2 regions of the Bradyrhizobium sp. HKCCYLS1011 genome follow, and region 1 is predicted to be linked to the other one. Evidence: riboswitches for the same ligand, from Rfam matches in the RefSeq annotation. Region 1 holds a riboswitch; the other holds the start of a gene.
The links. A riboswitch is a leader RNA that binds a small molecule or an ion and turns the genes downstream of it on or off. The one in region 1 is predicted to bind S-adenosylmethionine.

Region 1 (7,477 bases):
GCCGCAAATTCGTGCGGCCGAAGCGGGATCTATACGCCACAAGCCGCCGATTCGCTCGTAGTGCCGGTATCCCTGAGCGTGTGCAACCGTCATGCGTGACGGGATCGCCACAATGATCCGCCGATGGCGCAAAAGCCGGGCCTGTTCCCGGCCGATAACTCCTTCATCGCTTGCGCAAAAGTTGCGCGGGCCTACATTCCCCCTGCCGCGCCTTCAAAGGCGGCAGCAGTGACGCGGTGCCTGATGACGTCGATTGCCGATCGCCTTGCCGGACCTACGGTCCCCGAAGCGCCTGCGCTGGCGCCCGCAGCGCCGGCCGCTACGGCTGTGCCTGCGATCAGCTTTCCGCCGGCGGGCGAGCGCGAGCTCAGGCTCGACCTGTTCCGCGGGCTCGCGCTGTGGCTGATCTTCATCGACCATCTACCGCCCAATCTTCTGACCTGGTTCACGATCCGGAACTACGGCTTCTCCGACGCCACCGAGATCTTCATCTTCATCTCCGGCTATACCGCGGCCTTCGTCTATGGCCGGGCGATGCAGGATTCCGGCTTCGTGGTCGCCACCGCGCGCATCCTGCGCCGCGTCTGGCAGATCTACGTCGCGCACGTGTTCCTGTTCACGATCTTTCTCGCCGAGATCTCCTACGTCGCGACCAGCTTCGAGAACCCGCTCTACACCGAAGAGATGGGGATCATGGATTTCCTGAAGCAGCCGGACGTGACCATCGTGCAGGCGCTGATCCTGCGCTTCCGTCCCGTCAACATGGACGTGCTGCCGCTCTACATCGTGCTGATGCTGTTCCTGCCGCTGATCCTGTGGCTGATGCGCTGGAAGCCTGATCTGACGCTCGGCCTCTCGGCTGTGATCTATGCCGTGACCTGGGAATTCGACCTGTATCTGTCGGCCTACCCGAACGGCTTCTGGGCCTTCAACCCGCTTGCCTGGCAATTGCTGTTCGTCTTTGGCGCGTGGTGCGCGCTCGGCGGCGCCAGGCGCATGACCCGCATTCTCAATTCGCCGGTTACGCTTTGGATCAGCGCTGCCTATCTATCGGCTGCGTTCCTCGTGACGCTGACTTGGTACATTCCGCAGCTCGGCCATCTGCTGCCGCGCCGGCTCGAGCAGTGGATGTATCCGATCGACAAGACCGACCTTGACGTGCTGCGCTTCGCGCATTTTTTGGCACTGGCTGCGCTCACCGTCCATTACCTTCCGAGGGACTGGCCGGGCCTGAAATCGCGCTGGTTGAAGCCCCTGATCGTGTGCGGTCAGCACTCACTGGAGATCTTCTGCCTCGGCGTCTTCCTCGCATTCGCGGGACACTTCATCCTTGCCGAGGTGTCGGGTGGCGCAGCAATGCACGCGCTGATTAGTCTCAGTGGCATCCTCATTATGTGGGGGGTTGCATCGTTGATTTCGTGGTACAAAAACGTGGCAGACAAGAGTGCACCGCGAAAGGCTGCGCTTGCGAATGCCGATCTGGCGGGAGGGGGCTGATGCAGTCCGTCTCGTGGTTAAGGCGACGTAAATACGGCCTCATGAGGCTTGGGCTGCTGACACTGGCCACCGTGCTGGTGACGGCGGCGCGCGCCGAGGAGAACGTCCCGAACTGCGAGGTGCCGCCCTATCTGCTCGCCACCGAAAGCAAGCTGCCGAAGGTCGCCGAAGCCGTGAAGAACGGAAAGCCGCTCGATATTCTCGTGCTCGGCAGCCGCTCCTCCACCATCGTGAGCACATCCGACAACAACGCCTATCCCTTCCGCTTGCAGGCGGCCCTGAAGGAAAAACTGCCTTCGGCGACCGTCAATCTGAGCGTCGAATTGCAGCCGAAGAAGACGGCCGAGGAGATGGCCGGCAGCTTCGTTAAGCTGCTGGAAGCAAAAAAGCCTAATCTGGTGATCTGGCAGACGGGGACGGTCGACGCGATGCGATCCATCGATCCCGATGAGTTTCGTGCCGCCGTCAACAACGGCGTGACGGAGCTGCAAGATGCGGGGGCGGACGTCATCCTGATGAACCTGCAATATAGCCCACGTACGGAAACCATGATTTCCGTGCCGCCTTACATCGACAACATGCGCGTCGTTGCGCAGGAACGCGACGTGCCGCTGTTTGATCGGTTCGCCATCATGCGGCAATGGAACGAAAATGGCGATTTCGACCTGTTCAATCCCACGCACGGGATCGAGCTCGCCAAGCAGGTTCACGACTGTCTCGGCAAGGCGCTCTCGAAACTCATCATCGATGCGGCGCAGCTTGGGCCGGTCGCGCAGCAGAACTAGGATGTCTCGGTTTATGACGTTAACGAGTTGTCACCGCGTATTTCGAGGACTGGCGCTTCCGGCTCTCATGGCAATCGCACTCGCCGTGCCAGCATCATCGCTCTCAGCACAGACTGCGGCGCAAGCCGCGCCGGCCTCACCGCCCGCAGCTGACGCGCCGGCATCGCCGCTAACCGAGTTGCGATCGACGATCGGTCATGCTGCAGCGGGCGATCCGCAGAAGCCATCGGCACCACAGGTCGCTGCGGTGCATCAGGGCGCTCCGGCAGGCAGCACGGCAGGCACGCAAGGCGTAGCTCAGCAGCCTCCCTCCGCGCAGCCTGCTAATTCCACCGTGCCGAAGAGCTTCACCGAAAAGGCGCTCGACAAGGTGAAGCAGGTCGCCAAGTCCGCGGGCGACATCTTCAACCGGGTGCCGTGCCTGCCGCCGAAGGGCGGCGCGAAATCGTTCGGCGCGCTGCCACATGTCGCCAACAAGCTCGCCTCCGGCCTGCCGGTCGTGATCGTCGCCTTCGGATCGTCCTCGACGCAGGGTTACGGATCGAGCGGTCCGGAATACACCTATCCGAACCGCTTGGCGGCGCAGCTGCGCCGGCAATATCCGATGGCCGATATCACCGTCGTCAATTCAGGCATTGGCGGGGAGGATGCGCCTGAGATGATGAAGCGGCTGCAGACCGCTGTCATCGACCGGCATCCGGACCTCGTGATCTGGCAGGTCGGCACCAATGCCGTGCTGCGCAATCTCGACCCGACCGAGACCGCCAAGATGGTCGATGACGGTGTCGCGAAAATCCAGACCGCAGGCTCCGACGTCGTGCTGGTCGATCTGCAATATTCGCCACGCGTGATCGAGCGGCCCGAACGGGCGAACACGATGATCAAGCTGCTCAGCCACATCGCCGAGCTGCATCATGTCGGCATCTTCCCGCGCTTCGAGGTGATGCGCGACTGGCACGAGCGGCAGTCGATTCCGATCAACGACTTCGTCATCTCCGACGGGCTGCACATGAACGATTGGGGCTATGCCTGCTTTGCGCAGCTGCTCGGCGACGACATCATCCTCTCGGTGGGCCAGGTCAAACTCGGCGTCAACCTGCCGACCAACGTGCTGACCTATCGGCCGATGTGACGCCGAAAGCGGCATCCCGGGGCGGCACGCCAGCACGCGAACCCGGGATTTCGAGAGGCGAATAGGAAATAGCCCGGCAGCGAGTAGCGAATGAAAGACTCTATTCGCTACTGACTACGCGCGGCGAAAGCTCACGCTTTCGCCAGGGCCGCATCCAGATCCGCGATCAGGTCGTCGGCATGTTCGAGGCCGGCGGAGAAGCGGATGAAGCCCTCGCTGATGCCAAGTTCGGCGCGCACCTCCGGCGACAGCCGCTGATGGGTGGTGGTGGCAGGATGGGTCACCAGCGTCTTGGCGTCGCCGAGATTGTTGGAGATCCTGGCGAGCTTGAGCGCGTTGAGCGTCCGGAACGCTGCCGCCTTGCCGCCCTTGACCTCGAAGCCGACCAGGGTCGAGCCTGCGCGCATCTGCTTCTTCACGGTCGCAGCCTGCGGATGGTCCTCGCGGCCCGGATAGATCAGCCGCGAGATCTTCGGATGGCCGGCCAGCCAGTCGGCGATCTTGCCTGCCGTCTCGGTCTGCGCGCGCACGCGCACCGCAAGCGTCTCGAGGCCCTTCAGCAGCACCCAGGCGTTGAAGGGCGACATCGACGGGCCGGTCTGGCGCATGAAATTGTGGATGTGCTCGGCGATGAAGGCTTCCGACGACAGGATGACGCCGCCGAGACAGCGGCCCTGGCCGTCGATGTGCTTGGTCGCGGAGTAGACCACGACGTCAGCGCCGAGCGCGAGCGGGCTTTGCCAGAGCGGCGTGGCGAAGACGTTGTCGACGATCAGCCGCGCGCCATGGGCATGCGCGATCTCGGCGATGGCCCCGATGTCGAGCACGTCGAGCGTCGGGTTGGTCGGGCTTTCCAGGAAGAAGCTCTTGGTGTTCGGCCTGACCGCGCGCTGCCACTGGTCGAGATCGAGCCCGTCGACCAGGGTGGACTCGATGCCGTAGCGCGGCAGCAGGTCTTCCACCACGTAACGGCAGGAGCCGAACATCGCCTTGGGGGCGACCATGTGGTCGCCGGCCCGCAAGGGCGCCAGGATCGCGGTGGTTACCGCGGCCATGCCGGTCGCTGCGGAGCGGGCGGCCTCGGCGCCCTCGAGCTCGATCATGCGGCGCTCGAACATCGCCATTGTCGGGTTGGAATAGCGCGAATAGATGAAGCCGGGTTCCTCGCCCTTGAACCGCGCCTCGCATTCCTCGGCGGAGGCGTAGACGAAACCCTGGGTCAGGAAGAGCGCTTCGGCGGTCTCGCCGAATTCGGAGCGCAGGGTGCCGGAATGCACCAGCCGGGTCTCGGGGCGATACTGGGTCAGCGAGGGGGTGGTAGTGGACGCCGGAGCGGACTTGGACATATGACCTCCATCGTGACCATCTCGGCGATGGCCACAATAAAAAACCGGCCTGGGAGAACTCTCCTCATGGCCGGGATCACATCTGTCCCCGGCCTGTTTAGCGATTTATTTAACGTGGCTGCAAGCCGGCCGGCTCAAATCACCACGGGATAAATGATGCTCTTAATCGTCGGCGGCCTTTCCGTCAAGGCGGCCATCGGATAACGGGGAAGAGGCACAATATATGGACCTGAGGTCCGGTATCGGACCGCAAGGAACAGTGAAGTGATCAGGTCAAGGGATCAGGTCTTGTCGTTCTCGCTCGCCCCCGACGCCCATGGCATCCTGCCCGATCGCATGATCGCGCAGATGGCGGACGCCGGCCTGATCCTCCCCGCATACGACTTCGTCGAGAGCCAGATCCAGCCGGCCAGCCTCGACCTGCGGCTCGGTGACATCGCCTATCGGGTCCGCGCGAGCTTTCTGCCGGGGCCTGACGCCACGGTCGCCGAGCGGATCGACGAGCTGAAGCTGCACGAGATCGCGCTGGCTGACGGCGCCGTGCTGGAGACCAACTGCGTCTATATCGTGCCGCTGTTGGAAAGCCTGGCGCTGCCGAAGGACATCGTCGCCGCCGCGAATCCGAAGAGCTCGACCGGGCGGCTCGACGTGTTCACGCGCGTGATCGCCGACGGCACAAGGCGGTTCGACATGATCGGCGCCGGCTATCACGGCCCGCTTTATGCCGAGATCAGTCCGAAGACATTTCCGGTTCTGTTGCGCGAGGGCTCGCGGCTGTCCCAGGTCCGCTTCCGCCATGGCGAGGCGGCGCTCTCCTCCATTGAGCTCGACGCGCTGCACCGGGCCGAGCGGCTGGTTGATCGCGACGACGCCGATCTGGTCGGCGGCGTGGCCGTGTCGGTGGACCTGTCCGGCGAGAGCGCGGGTGGCTTTGTCGGCTACCGCGCCAAGCGCCACACCGGCGTCGTCGATATCGATCGCCGCGCCGGCTATCCGATCGAAGAGTTCTGGGAGCCGATCAAGGCGCGGCCGGACCGCAGCCTCATTCTCGATCCCGGCGAGTTCTACATCCTCGCGTCCAAAGAAGCCGTCCAGGTGCCGCCGGACTACGCGGCGGAAATGGTGCCGTTCGATCCTCTGGTCGGCGAATTCCGCGTCCACTATGCCGGCTTCTTCGATCCCGGCTTCGGCTATGCCGGCGCCGGCGGGCTCGGCGCCCGCGCCGTGCTGGAGGTGCGCTCGCGCGAGGTGCCGTTCATCCTCGAGCATGGCCAGATCGTCGGCCGCCTGGTCTATGAGAAGATGCTGGCGCGGCCCGATGCGCTGTACGGTCAGCGCATCGGCTCCAACTATCAGGCGCAGGGCTTGAAGCTGTCGAAGCACTTCCGGCTGTGAGCTGCGCCTGCGGCGGCGCACTCACATCCGACGACGACGCGCCATGAACTCCGTCACCAGCCGCCAATGTGCGCCCTGGTCGGCCGAGCTCTCGCCGCGCCAGAGAAACGACGCCTCCGTGATCTCGCGAAAGCTCCAGCGGATCAGCCGCCCGTTCTCGTCCGTGCCAAGCTGCACGATGTCGGGCCCTTCGGCGCGGCCGATCATCTGCAGGAAGATCTGGCTGACGGGATCGGACCATTGGATGCGCCAGGCATCAAGACTGGTGTCGTAGATGCGCAGCGTCGTGCCGTAAGGGCCCGGCAGCGCCGGATCTCGCTGCCCGCGGGACGGCACGATCCAGACGTCCTGGATCGCGCGCCCCTCGAGCACCCATCCGAAATGCCACTCGCCATTGCGCCGCCGCGCGGGCGCGTTTTCCGGGAAATGCGTGACGTCGAGCTCCCAGGAGCCGATGAAGCGGCCGTAGAGGTCCATCTTGCCGGCACGATCGGCCGAAGGGCCGGTCGCGCCCAGCGCGTCGAGAAACGCGGATGAGGTCATGAGCGTCGGCCTCCCAAAGCCTTCTGCATGGCCGCCGCGCCGAGCTCCATCTGCCCATCGATATAGGGCGCGATCTCGTGCGGCAGCACGTCGGTGATCCAGACCATGCGACACCGCGTCTCGCCGTCAGGAAAGATCTGGACCGACGCGCTGTGCTGCGCGATGCGCTCATGTCCAACGGAATAAACCAGACGCCGTCGCGTCTCGTCGCAATCGACCAGCCTCTCGCGCGCCACGCTCCCGTTGGCGAAGGTCAGGATGCGCACGTCGCCATCAAGCTTCGCGTCAAGCACGAAACCTGGCGCCAGCCGCGTATGCACGGCGGCGAAATCGCGCACTGCGTCCCAGGCGATGGCGGCCGGCGCATCGATCGGAATGTCCTTGTGAATGGATGCCATGATACGCACTCCGATTCAGGCACAGACCGCTTCGACATTGTTGCCGTCGGGATCGATCAGAAACGCAGCGTAGTAGGTCGGGCTGTAGTCGAGGCGTGGCCCGGGCCCGCCGTTGTCGCTGCCGCCAGCCTTGAGGCCTTCAGTGTAGAATTTGCTCACGGCAGTATGATCCGGCGCGCGGAACGCAATATGCGCACCGGCCTGCCGCTCGCCCTTCTTCAGGTACAGCCACAGCGCCGGCGCACCTTTCGGGCCCAAGCCGGCAGAGGTCTCGTCCTTCGAACACAGGACATGGCCAAGCGGCGCCAGCGCGGCCGAATAAAACCGCACACTGGCATCGAGGCTGCTCACTCTCAGGCCGATATGATCGTACATTGGTGA
Region 2 (7,477 bases), 510 kb from region 1:
GGCCAGACCGCAGGAGGGAACCGCAGTCTCCGCCCTTCCCGTCTCAGCGAAGGGTAAGAGTACCCGGTCCAAAGGAAAAACGCCCGCCTGCGGGATGCAGACGGGCGTCTTATGGCCATCAGGTTGGGGGCTGGATCGACCTGAGGCTCAATGTCGCAGCAGCTATCAGCCCTGCTGCGGCTGATCGTTCGGCGGGGTCGGACGCTGGCGGTGCTGGGCCATGAAGGCGTCGAACTCCTCCTTATCCTTGGCGTGACGCAGCCGGCTCAGGAACTCCTTGAATTCGCGCTGTTCCTCCTCGAGCCGCTCCAGCGTCTCCATGCGGTATTCATCGAAGGCGCGGTTGCCGCTCGAGGGCGGCGCGAAGCCGAAACCAAAGCCGCGGCGCTCCATTTTGTCGCGCATCCGCTCCATCTTCCACTGCATCCGCTCCATCTTGTTCTGCCAGCGGTCGCCGCCATTCCAGCACGCCATCTTTCTGCTCCCGAGTGTGAAAAAGAGAAGGGCAAGTCCGATCGGCCACCAAATGATGAAGCCGAGGATGGTCACAGCGATCCACCCGGGGTGCCACGGCGACTCCATCATGTGGGGCCGTCGGTACTGGTCCTCGTCGGGGCCGCGCCATCGATTGACGTCTGCGCTGTAGGCCATCTGCCTCTCCATCACGGCATGCGCCGTTGTGAATGTAAATAACATTTACATAGCTAGCTCAACCATGAATTTTGTCAAGGCGACCACCTGACGCGTCGCTTGAATTATTTGTGAAAGATTATTTCGCCCGGCCCCAGGGACCGGCGGGACGCTCGTCCTCGGGCAGTGGCGGCGGCTCGGCCGCTGCGCTGGAGGTGGTGTTGCGGCGATCGGTCGGAAAGCCGAGCCCGCGCACATAGATCAGGAGCTCGGCTTCGAGCAGCTCCTCCGGGGACATCGGCAGCTTGCGGCGTGCCGCATCGCCCCGCGCAAACAGCGAGGCGATGCCATGCGCCATCGACCAGATATGCAGCGCCATCATTAGCGCCGGCGGGCGCGGCGCGCCGGGCGGGGCCAGCGCCGCGAGCCGCTCCGCAGCCGCGCGAATGACGCCGAAGGCTCGTTCGCCGGCTGCCATCAGCCCCGGCGAGGAATCCGCCGGCACGCCGGATTCGAACATCGCCGAATAGAAGGCCGGCTCCTCGCGGGCAAAAGCGAGATAGGCCTTGCCGACCCGCTCGAACGCGGTGACCGTGTCCGGCCGGCCGTCGTCCCAGGCGGCGGAGAGCTGGCTCTCGAACTGCTCGAAACCGCGCTGGGCGATGCTGGTCAGGAGCTCCTCGCGGTCGCGGAAATGCCGGTACGGCGCGGCCGGGCTAACACCCGCCATGCGGGCAGCGTCCGCGAAGGTGAAGCCGGCGGCCCCCTTCTGCGCGATCAGGTCGAGCGCGGCCTGCAGCAGCGCCTCTTTGAGGTTGCCGTGATGATAGCCGCGCTCGGCGCGGCGCTGTTCCTTGCGCCAGCTCATGTGAAGGGCTTTTACATGAGCCGGCCACGCAGAAGCCAGAGCTTTTCGGAGAGCCTACAGTGCGGGAAGTCACCCTCCCCTGCAGGGGGAGGGTCGATCGCACGCGAAGCGGGCGAGCGGGGTGGGGTGACCTCCGCAATCGGTCGTCATTGGTTCGACTATTCTCAGGGCGCCTGACCTGGCCCATGAACATGGGCACCGGGGACGCGGATGGTGGTGTCACCCCACCCCGGCTCGCTGCACGATAAGGGCTCCCACCAGCCCAAACCTGCATACTCCTCCGCAGCAGCGATGGTCCTTTCAGTCAGCAGCCACCACTAACCGCCCGGGATCGGCAGCACCGGCATGATCTCGACCCGCTCGCCCGGGAAAATCGCAAAATGCGGATGGTTCTCGAACATCCTGGCGGCATCCTCGTGCGAGGCAGCGCGGACCACCGTGAACGCGCCCATCTCGTTGCTGATGTCGGTGATGCCGCCGTTGTCGACCCGCTTGGTCTTGCCGAGCGGACCGCCCATGCTGGCGATCGCATCCTTGTGCTTATTGACCCAGGCATGCCAGGCGGCCATGCCCTGCTGCTCCCGCGCTTTCCGATCGGCTTCGGACAGTGCCTCCCACGCCTTCCATTGCGGGCTGGTCCGGCTGCCAAGAAACACGGCGAGATAGGTGTTGCTGTTATCGGTCATCGATTTTTCCTCGTTCTGCACAATGGGGTGGATCAGCGTCGGCCGGCGCGCGGTAGCGCGTCGAAACCGGCGGCGGCCTTCTGAACATCCTCGGAGAAATCCGCCATCTCCTGCACCTGGCGGATCTCGATGATCTCGTTGTCGGATGCCGGGCATTTTTTGGCCCAGGCGATCGCCTCCTCACGCGAGGCGACGTCGATCATCCAGTAGCCGCCGAGCACCTCCTTGGATTCGGTGAACGGACCGTCGGTCACGACCGGCTTGCCGCCGGCAAACGAGACCCGGGCGCCCATCGACGGCGGATGCAGGCCGTCCAGCGTGATCAGCACGCCTGCGTCCTTCAGCGCCTCGTTGTAGCGCATCATCGCCGCGACACGCTCGGGATCGAGCTGAACGTCAGGCGGCGCCGCCTCATAGCCGAGCGGAATCATCAGCATCATGAATCGCATCGTCACCTTCCTTTTTGACTTCGCGCCTCGACCGGACAATCCGGCCGTCCTCAACAAGACGAACCGGCGGTTGCCGCACCGACAGTGCCCGCAGAAAATATTTCGCAAGTCATTGTGTTTGGCAGGACAACGCATCGCCCGGCAGCTGCGCAACCACGTCCGGCAGGTGTAAATTGCTCATCGTGCCAGATGGGAGCCGTGGGTACCAGCCGGAACCCGGTCTTCCCTGCGCCTCTCTGAGTGGGAGGCGAAGATTTTCGCAAAGCTCGGCGCAAATGCTCCGCGGGGGTGCCCTGGGACGCCGTATGCTGTTCGAGACGTAAACCCGGAGACTCAGGCCGTGACGTCGCCAAGCCTTCCTCTGTCGTCCCGGCGAAGGGCGGGACCCATACCGCGGATTCTATCGGATAGAAGCAAACTATCAGTCATCGTCTAGCAAGGCCGGTGGTTACGGGTCCCGGCGTTCGCCGGGACGACATCGGAGATTGCCGAAACAACTCGCGCCCCGGAATGACGTGGGACTACCGCGCCTTCCCGGCCCGACTGAGCAAGAAGATCCCCTGCTCGCCGAACATGTTCCAGAACCACCAGGGCATATTGAAGCGCAGCGGGCGGGCGTAGGAGTCGAGCGCCACCGCGCGCTCCATCTTGACGTTGATCTCGTCGCAGAGCTGGACGAAGTCCTTGATGGTGCAGAAATGGATGTTGGGCGTGTCGTACCAGGTCGCCGGCAGGTTCTCCGTCCGCGGCATGTGGCCGCCGATCAAGAGCTGCAGGCGCATGCGCCAGAAGCCGAAATTCGGAAACGTCACGATCGCGCGCCGGCCGATGCGCAGGAGATTTTCGAGCACCGCCTTCGGCCGGCGTGTCGCCTGTAGGGTCTGCGACAGGATCACGTAGTCGAACGCGTCGTCGGGATAGTTGGAAAGGTCTGTGTCGGCATCGCCCTGCACCACCGCAAGGCCCTTCGCGACGCAATGGTTGACGCCCTCGCGCGACAGCTCGATGCCGCGTCCATCGATGCCGCGGCTCTCCAGGAGCTGCAAAAGATCGCCGTCGCCGCAGCCGACGTCGAGCACCTTCGAGCCGCGATCGACCATCTCGGCGATCAGGAGATGATCAGGACGATAGGCGAGCACCTCGCGCGCCGCCGCGCCGTTCAACGGCAGGACCTGTTGCAGCGACATCATCACTCTCCCGGCTCGTTCAGCCCGCGCGCCTTGCCCGCGGATTCGAGGAAGGCACGGGCGATGTCGAAGAATTCGGGTACATCGAGCAGGAAGGCATCATGCCCCTTGTCGGTCTCGATCTCGGCAAACGACACCCGTGCGCTGGACGCGTTGAGCGCATGCACTAGCGCGCGCGATTCCGCGGTCGGAAACAGCCAGTCGCTGGTGAAGGAGACGACACAGAAGCGCGTCTCGATGCCGCGGAAGGCTGCCGTCAGCACACCATCATGATCAGCGGCGATGTCGAAATAATCCATCGCGCGGGTCAGATAGAGATAGGCGTTGGCGTCGAAGCGCTCGACAAAGGACGAACCCTGATAGCGCAGATAGCTCTCAACCTGGAAATCGGCGTCGAAGGAGAAGGTCGGCAGCTCGCGATCCTGCATGCGGCGGCCGAACTTGCGATGCAACGCGGCGTCCGAGAGATAGGTGATGTGCGCGGCCATGCGCGCCACCGCGAGCCCGCGATGCGGATGCACTGCCTTGTCGGCGTAGCGGCCGTGATCCCAGTCCGGATCGGCCATCACGGCCTGGCGACCGAGCTCGTGGAACGCGATGTTCTGCGCCGAGTGGCGCGTCGCGCAGGCGATCGGCAGCGCCGAGAACACCCGCTCCGGATAGGCCGCCGTCCACTGCAGCACCTGCATGCCACCCATCGAGCCGCCAACAACAGCAAACAGCGTATCGATGCCGAGATAGTCGACCAGCATCGCCTGCGCGCGCACCATGTCGGGGATGGTGATGATCGGAAAGTCCAGGCCCCAGACCTTTCCGGTCGCAGGGTTAAGCGAGGCGGGGCCGGTCGAGCCCATGCAGCCGCCGATGACGTTGGAGCAGATGATGAAGTAGCGGTTGGTGTCGAGTGGACGGCCCGGGCCGACCATGGTCTCCCACCAGCCAGGCTTGCCGGTCATCGGATGACGGTTGGCGACATGCTGATCGCCGGTCAGTGCGTGGCAGACCAGGATCGCATTGGACTTGTTGGCATTGAGCTCGCCATAGGTCTGGTAGGCGATCTGGAACGGCGCGAGGTCAACGCCGCAGTCGAGCCGCAACGGCTTATCAATGCCGAACTCAGCGACCGGCGAGCTCGGATGATCGACCTCATGCGAACGCTCCTGCGGCGGGATCGCGCGCCGCGGCGTTTTCGATTTGGGCGTCAGGCCTGTCATGTCTCTGTCCCCGGCGCTTGCCGAGGCTCCCGAACCACGTGACATATCAGGCCATAAAAAACCCGGCCTGAACTTGGGTTCGGCCGGGATCGAAACTGTCCCCGGCCTGTTTAGCGAGTTTTTTAACGTGGCTGCAAGCCGGCCGGCTCAAATGACCACGGAATAGGCATTAACCTAGTCCCGCGCACGACCGACGTCAAGGCGAGCGATAGTTAACGGCATCCCGCTGACGTTGCAGCTGTAGCAATTCTGAAAGCCAAGCAGCGCGGGGTAAACTTGGTGTTGCGCGGACCTCATCGATGGGACAGAACGACAAAGGCCTGCCGCGCAGCAGGCGTTGCATGCAGCCTAGAGATTATCGCGCGATGCCCGAGACGCCTCCCGCCCCGCCCTCTCTTGCCGATCTGCGCAAGGAGATCGATGCGATCGACGAGCAGATGCATCAGCTGTTGATGAAGCGCGGCGACATCATCGATCGGCTGATCCAGGTGAAGAAGACGCAGGAGGTCGGCTCGGCCTTCCGCCCGGCGCGCGAAGCCGACATGATGAAGCGCCTGGTTCAGCGCCATCGCGGCATTCTGCCGCTCGATACGGTCGAGAGCATCTGGCGCGTGATCGTGTCCACCTTCACGTATGTGCAGGCGCCGTTTTCCGTGCATGCCGACGTCTCGGTCGGCGAAGCCGCGATGCGCGATTCTGCGCGGTTCCATTTCGGATTCCTCGTGCCTTATGTGGCGCATTTCAGCGCCCAGGCCGCGGTCGAAGCGGTGGCGAAATCCAAGGGCGATCTGGCGCTGGTCTCGGTGACATCGGGGCATACGCCGTGGTGGATCGCGCTCGAGCCGGTCGGCGCGCCGAAGATCATCGCCCGGCTGCCATTCCTGGAGCGCGCCGATCATCCGGCGGCGCTGCCAGTCTTTGCGATCTCGCGCGTAGCCGACGATGCGCTGCTGCTGGAGGTCGAGACCTGGAGCATCCGCGTCTCCGGATGGAATGCCCAGGTCGCGCGGGCGCTATCGCCTCTGGCCGACATCGTAACGGTGCCGGATACCGCCTTCGACAGCGCCGCCCTTCTGGTCTCGATCGAGGCCCCCTCGAGCCTCGAAAAGATCAGGGCAGCCCTGATCGCGGCTGGCGCCTCGGTGCGCTCGACGGCCCTCGTCGGCGGCCATGCAAAGCGCTATACGGTCCCGAGCTAGGGCCTGAGCCTCTGGCCGCCCTGTTACCTTCCGGAGTCTTGAGATGTCCCGCCCCGTGCCGAATCCCGGCATCCTCGATATTGCGCCCTACACGCCCGGCAAGAGCCCGAAGCCGGAGCCGGGCCGCAAGGTGTTCAAGCTTTCGGCCAATGAGACCCCGTTTGGGCCGTCGCCGAAGGCGATCGAGGCGTATAAGAGTGCGGCTGGTCATCTGGAGGACTATCCCGAAGGCACCTCCCGGGTGCTGCGCGAAGCGATCGGCCGCGCCTTCGGCCTCGATCCCGACCGCATCGTTTGCGGCGCCGGCTCCGATGAGATCCTCAACCTGCTCGCGCACACTTATCTCAGCCACGGCGACGAGGCGATTTCGACCACCCACGGCTTTCTGGTTTATCCGATCGCGACCATGGCCTGCGGCGCTAAGAACGTGGTCGCAGCCGAGCGCGAGTTCACCTGCGATGTCGACGCGATCTTGAATGCGGTTACACCGCGCACCAAGCTGGTGTGGCTGGCCAATCCGAACAATCCGACCGGCACCTTTATTCCGTTCGACGAGGTGAAGCGCCTGCGCGCCGGCCTGCCGTCGCATGTCGTGCTGGTGCTGGACGCGGCCTATTCCGACTACGTGTCGCGGAACGATTATGAGCTCGGCATCGAGCTCGTCGCCACCACAGAGAATACCGTGGTCACGCACACGTTCTCCAAGATCCATGGCCTTGCAGCGCTGCGCGTCGGCTGGATGTTCGGCCCGGCTCACATCATCGATGCGGTGAACCGGATTCGCGGCCCGTTCAACGTCTCCACGCCGGCGATGCTCGCAGCCGTGGCTGCAATCGAGGACACCGCGCATGTGCGGATGTCGAAGACGCATACCGAGACATGGCGCAATTGGCTGACTGAGGAGATCGGCAAGCTCGGCCTGAAGGTCACGCCGAGCGTAGCGAACTTCATCCTGATCCACTTCCCGACCGAAAAGGGCAAGACCGCCGCCGAGGCCGACGAGTTCCTGACCCGGCGAGGCCTGGTGCTGCGCGCGCTCGGCAACTACAAACTTACGCATGCGCTGCGCATGACGATCGGCACCGAGGAAGCCAATCGCCTCGTGGTGGACGCCTTGCGCGAATTCATGGGGCCGAAGTGAACGCATCGCCGAAATTCGAGCGCCTCGCCCTGATCGGCTTTGGCCTGATCGGCGGCTCGATCGCCCGCGCCGCACGTGCGCACGGTCTGGCCGGCGAGATCAT

Region 2: another riboswitch for S-adenosylmethionine. It lies ahead of metX (homoserine O-acetyltransferase MetX); the one in region 1 lies ahead of ACQR1W_RS05620 (O-succinylhomoserine sulfhydrylase).

What each region holds. Positions count from the first base shown of each region.
Region 1 is NZ_JBNPTT010000002.1:216,526-224,002, reverse strand. It holds gene ACQR1W_RS05635 (OpgC domain-containing protein) at 244-1,497, shown strand; gene ACQR1W_RS05630 (SGNH/GDSL hydrolase family protein) at 1,497-2,282, shown strand; gene ACQR1W_RS05625 (SGNH/GDSL hydrolase family protein) at 2,296-3,414, shown strand; gene ACQR1W_RS05620 (O-succinylhomoserine sulfhydrylase) at 3,546-4,760, opposite strand; SAM riboswitch at 4,837-4,916, opposite strand; gene ACQR1W_RS05615 (2'-deoxycytidine 5'-triphosphate deaminase) at 5,049-6,155, shown strand; gene ACQR1W_RS05610 (hypothetical protein) at 6,177-6,698, opposite strand; gene ACQR1W_RS05605 (SRPBCC family protein) at 6,695-7,096, opposite strand; gene ACQR1W_RS05600 (VOC family protein) at 7,112-7,471, opposite strand.
Region 2 is NZ_JBNPTT010000002.1:724,017-731,493, reverse strand. It holds gene ACQR1W_RS07935 (DUF2852 domain-containing protein) at 166-651, opposite strand; gene ACQR1W_RS07930 (TetR/AcrR family transcriptional regulator) at 770-1,498, opposite strand; gene ACQR1W_RS07925 (hypothetical protein) at 1,816-2,184, opposite strand; gene ACQR1W_RS07920 (YciI family protein) at 2,217-2,633, opposite strand; gene ACQR1W_RS07915 (hypothetical protein) at 2,623-2,805, shown strand; gene metW (methionine biosynthesis protein MetW) at 3,155-3,820, opposite strand; gene metX (homoserine O-acetyltransferase MetX) at 3,823-5,034, opposite strand; SAM riboswitch at 5,124-5,203, opposite strand; gene ACQR1W_RS07900 (chorismate mutase) at 5,400-6,233, shown strand; gene hisC (histidinol-phosphate transaminase) at 6,277-7,374, shown strand; gene ACQR1W_RS07890 (prephenate/arogenate dehydrogenase family protein) at 7,371-7,477, shown strand, end outside.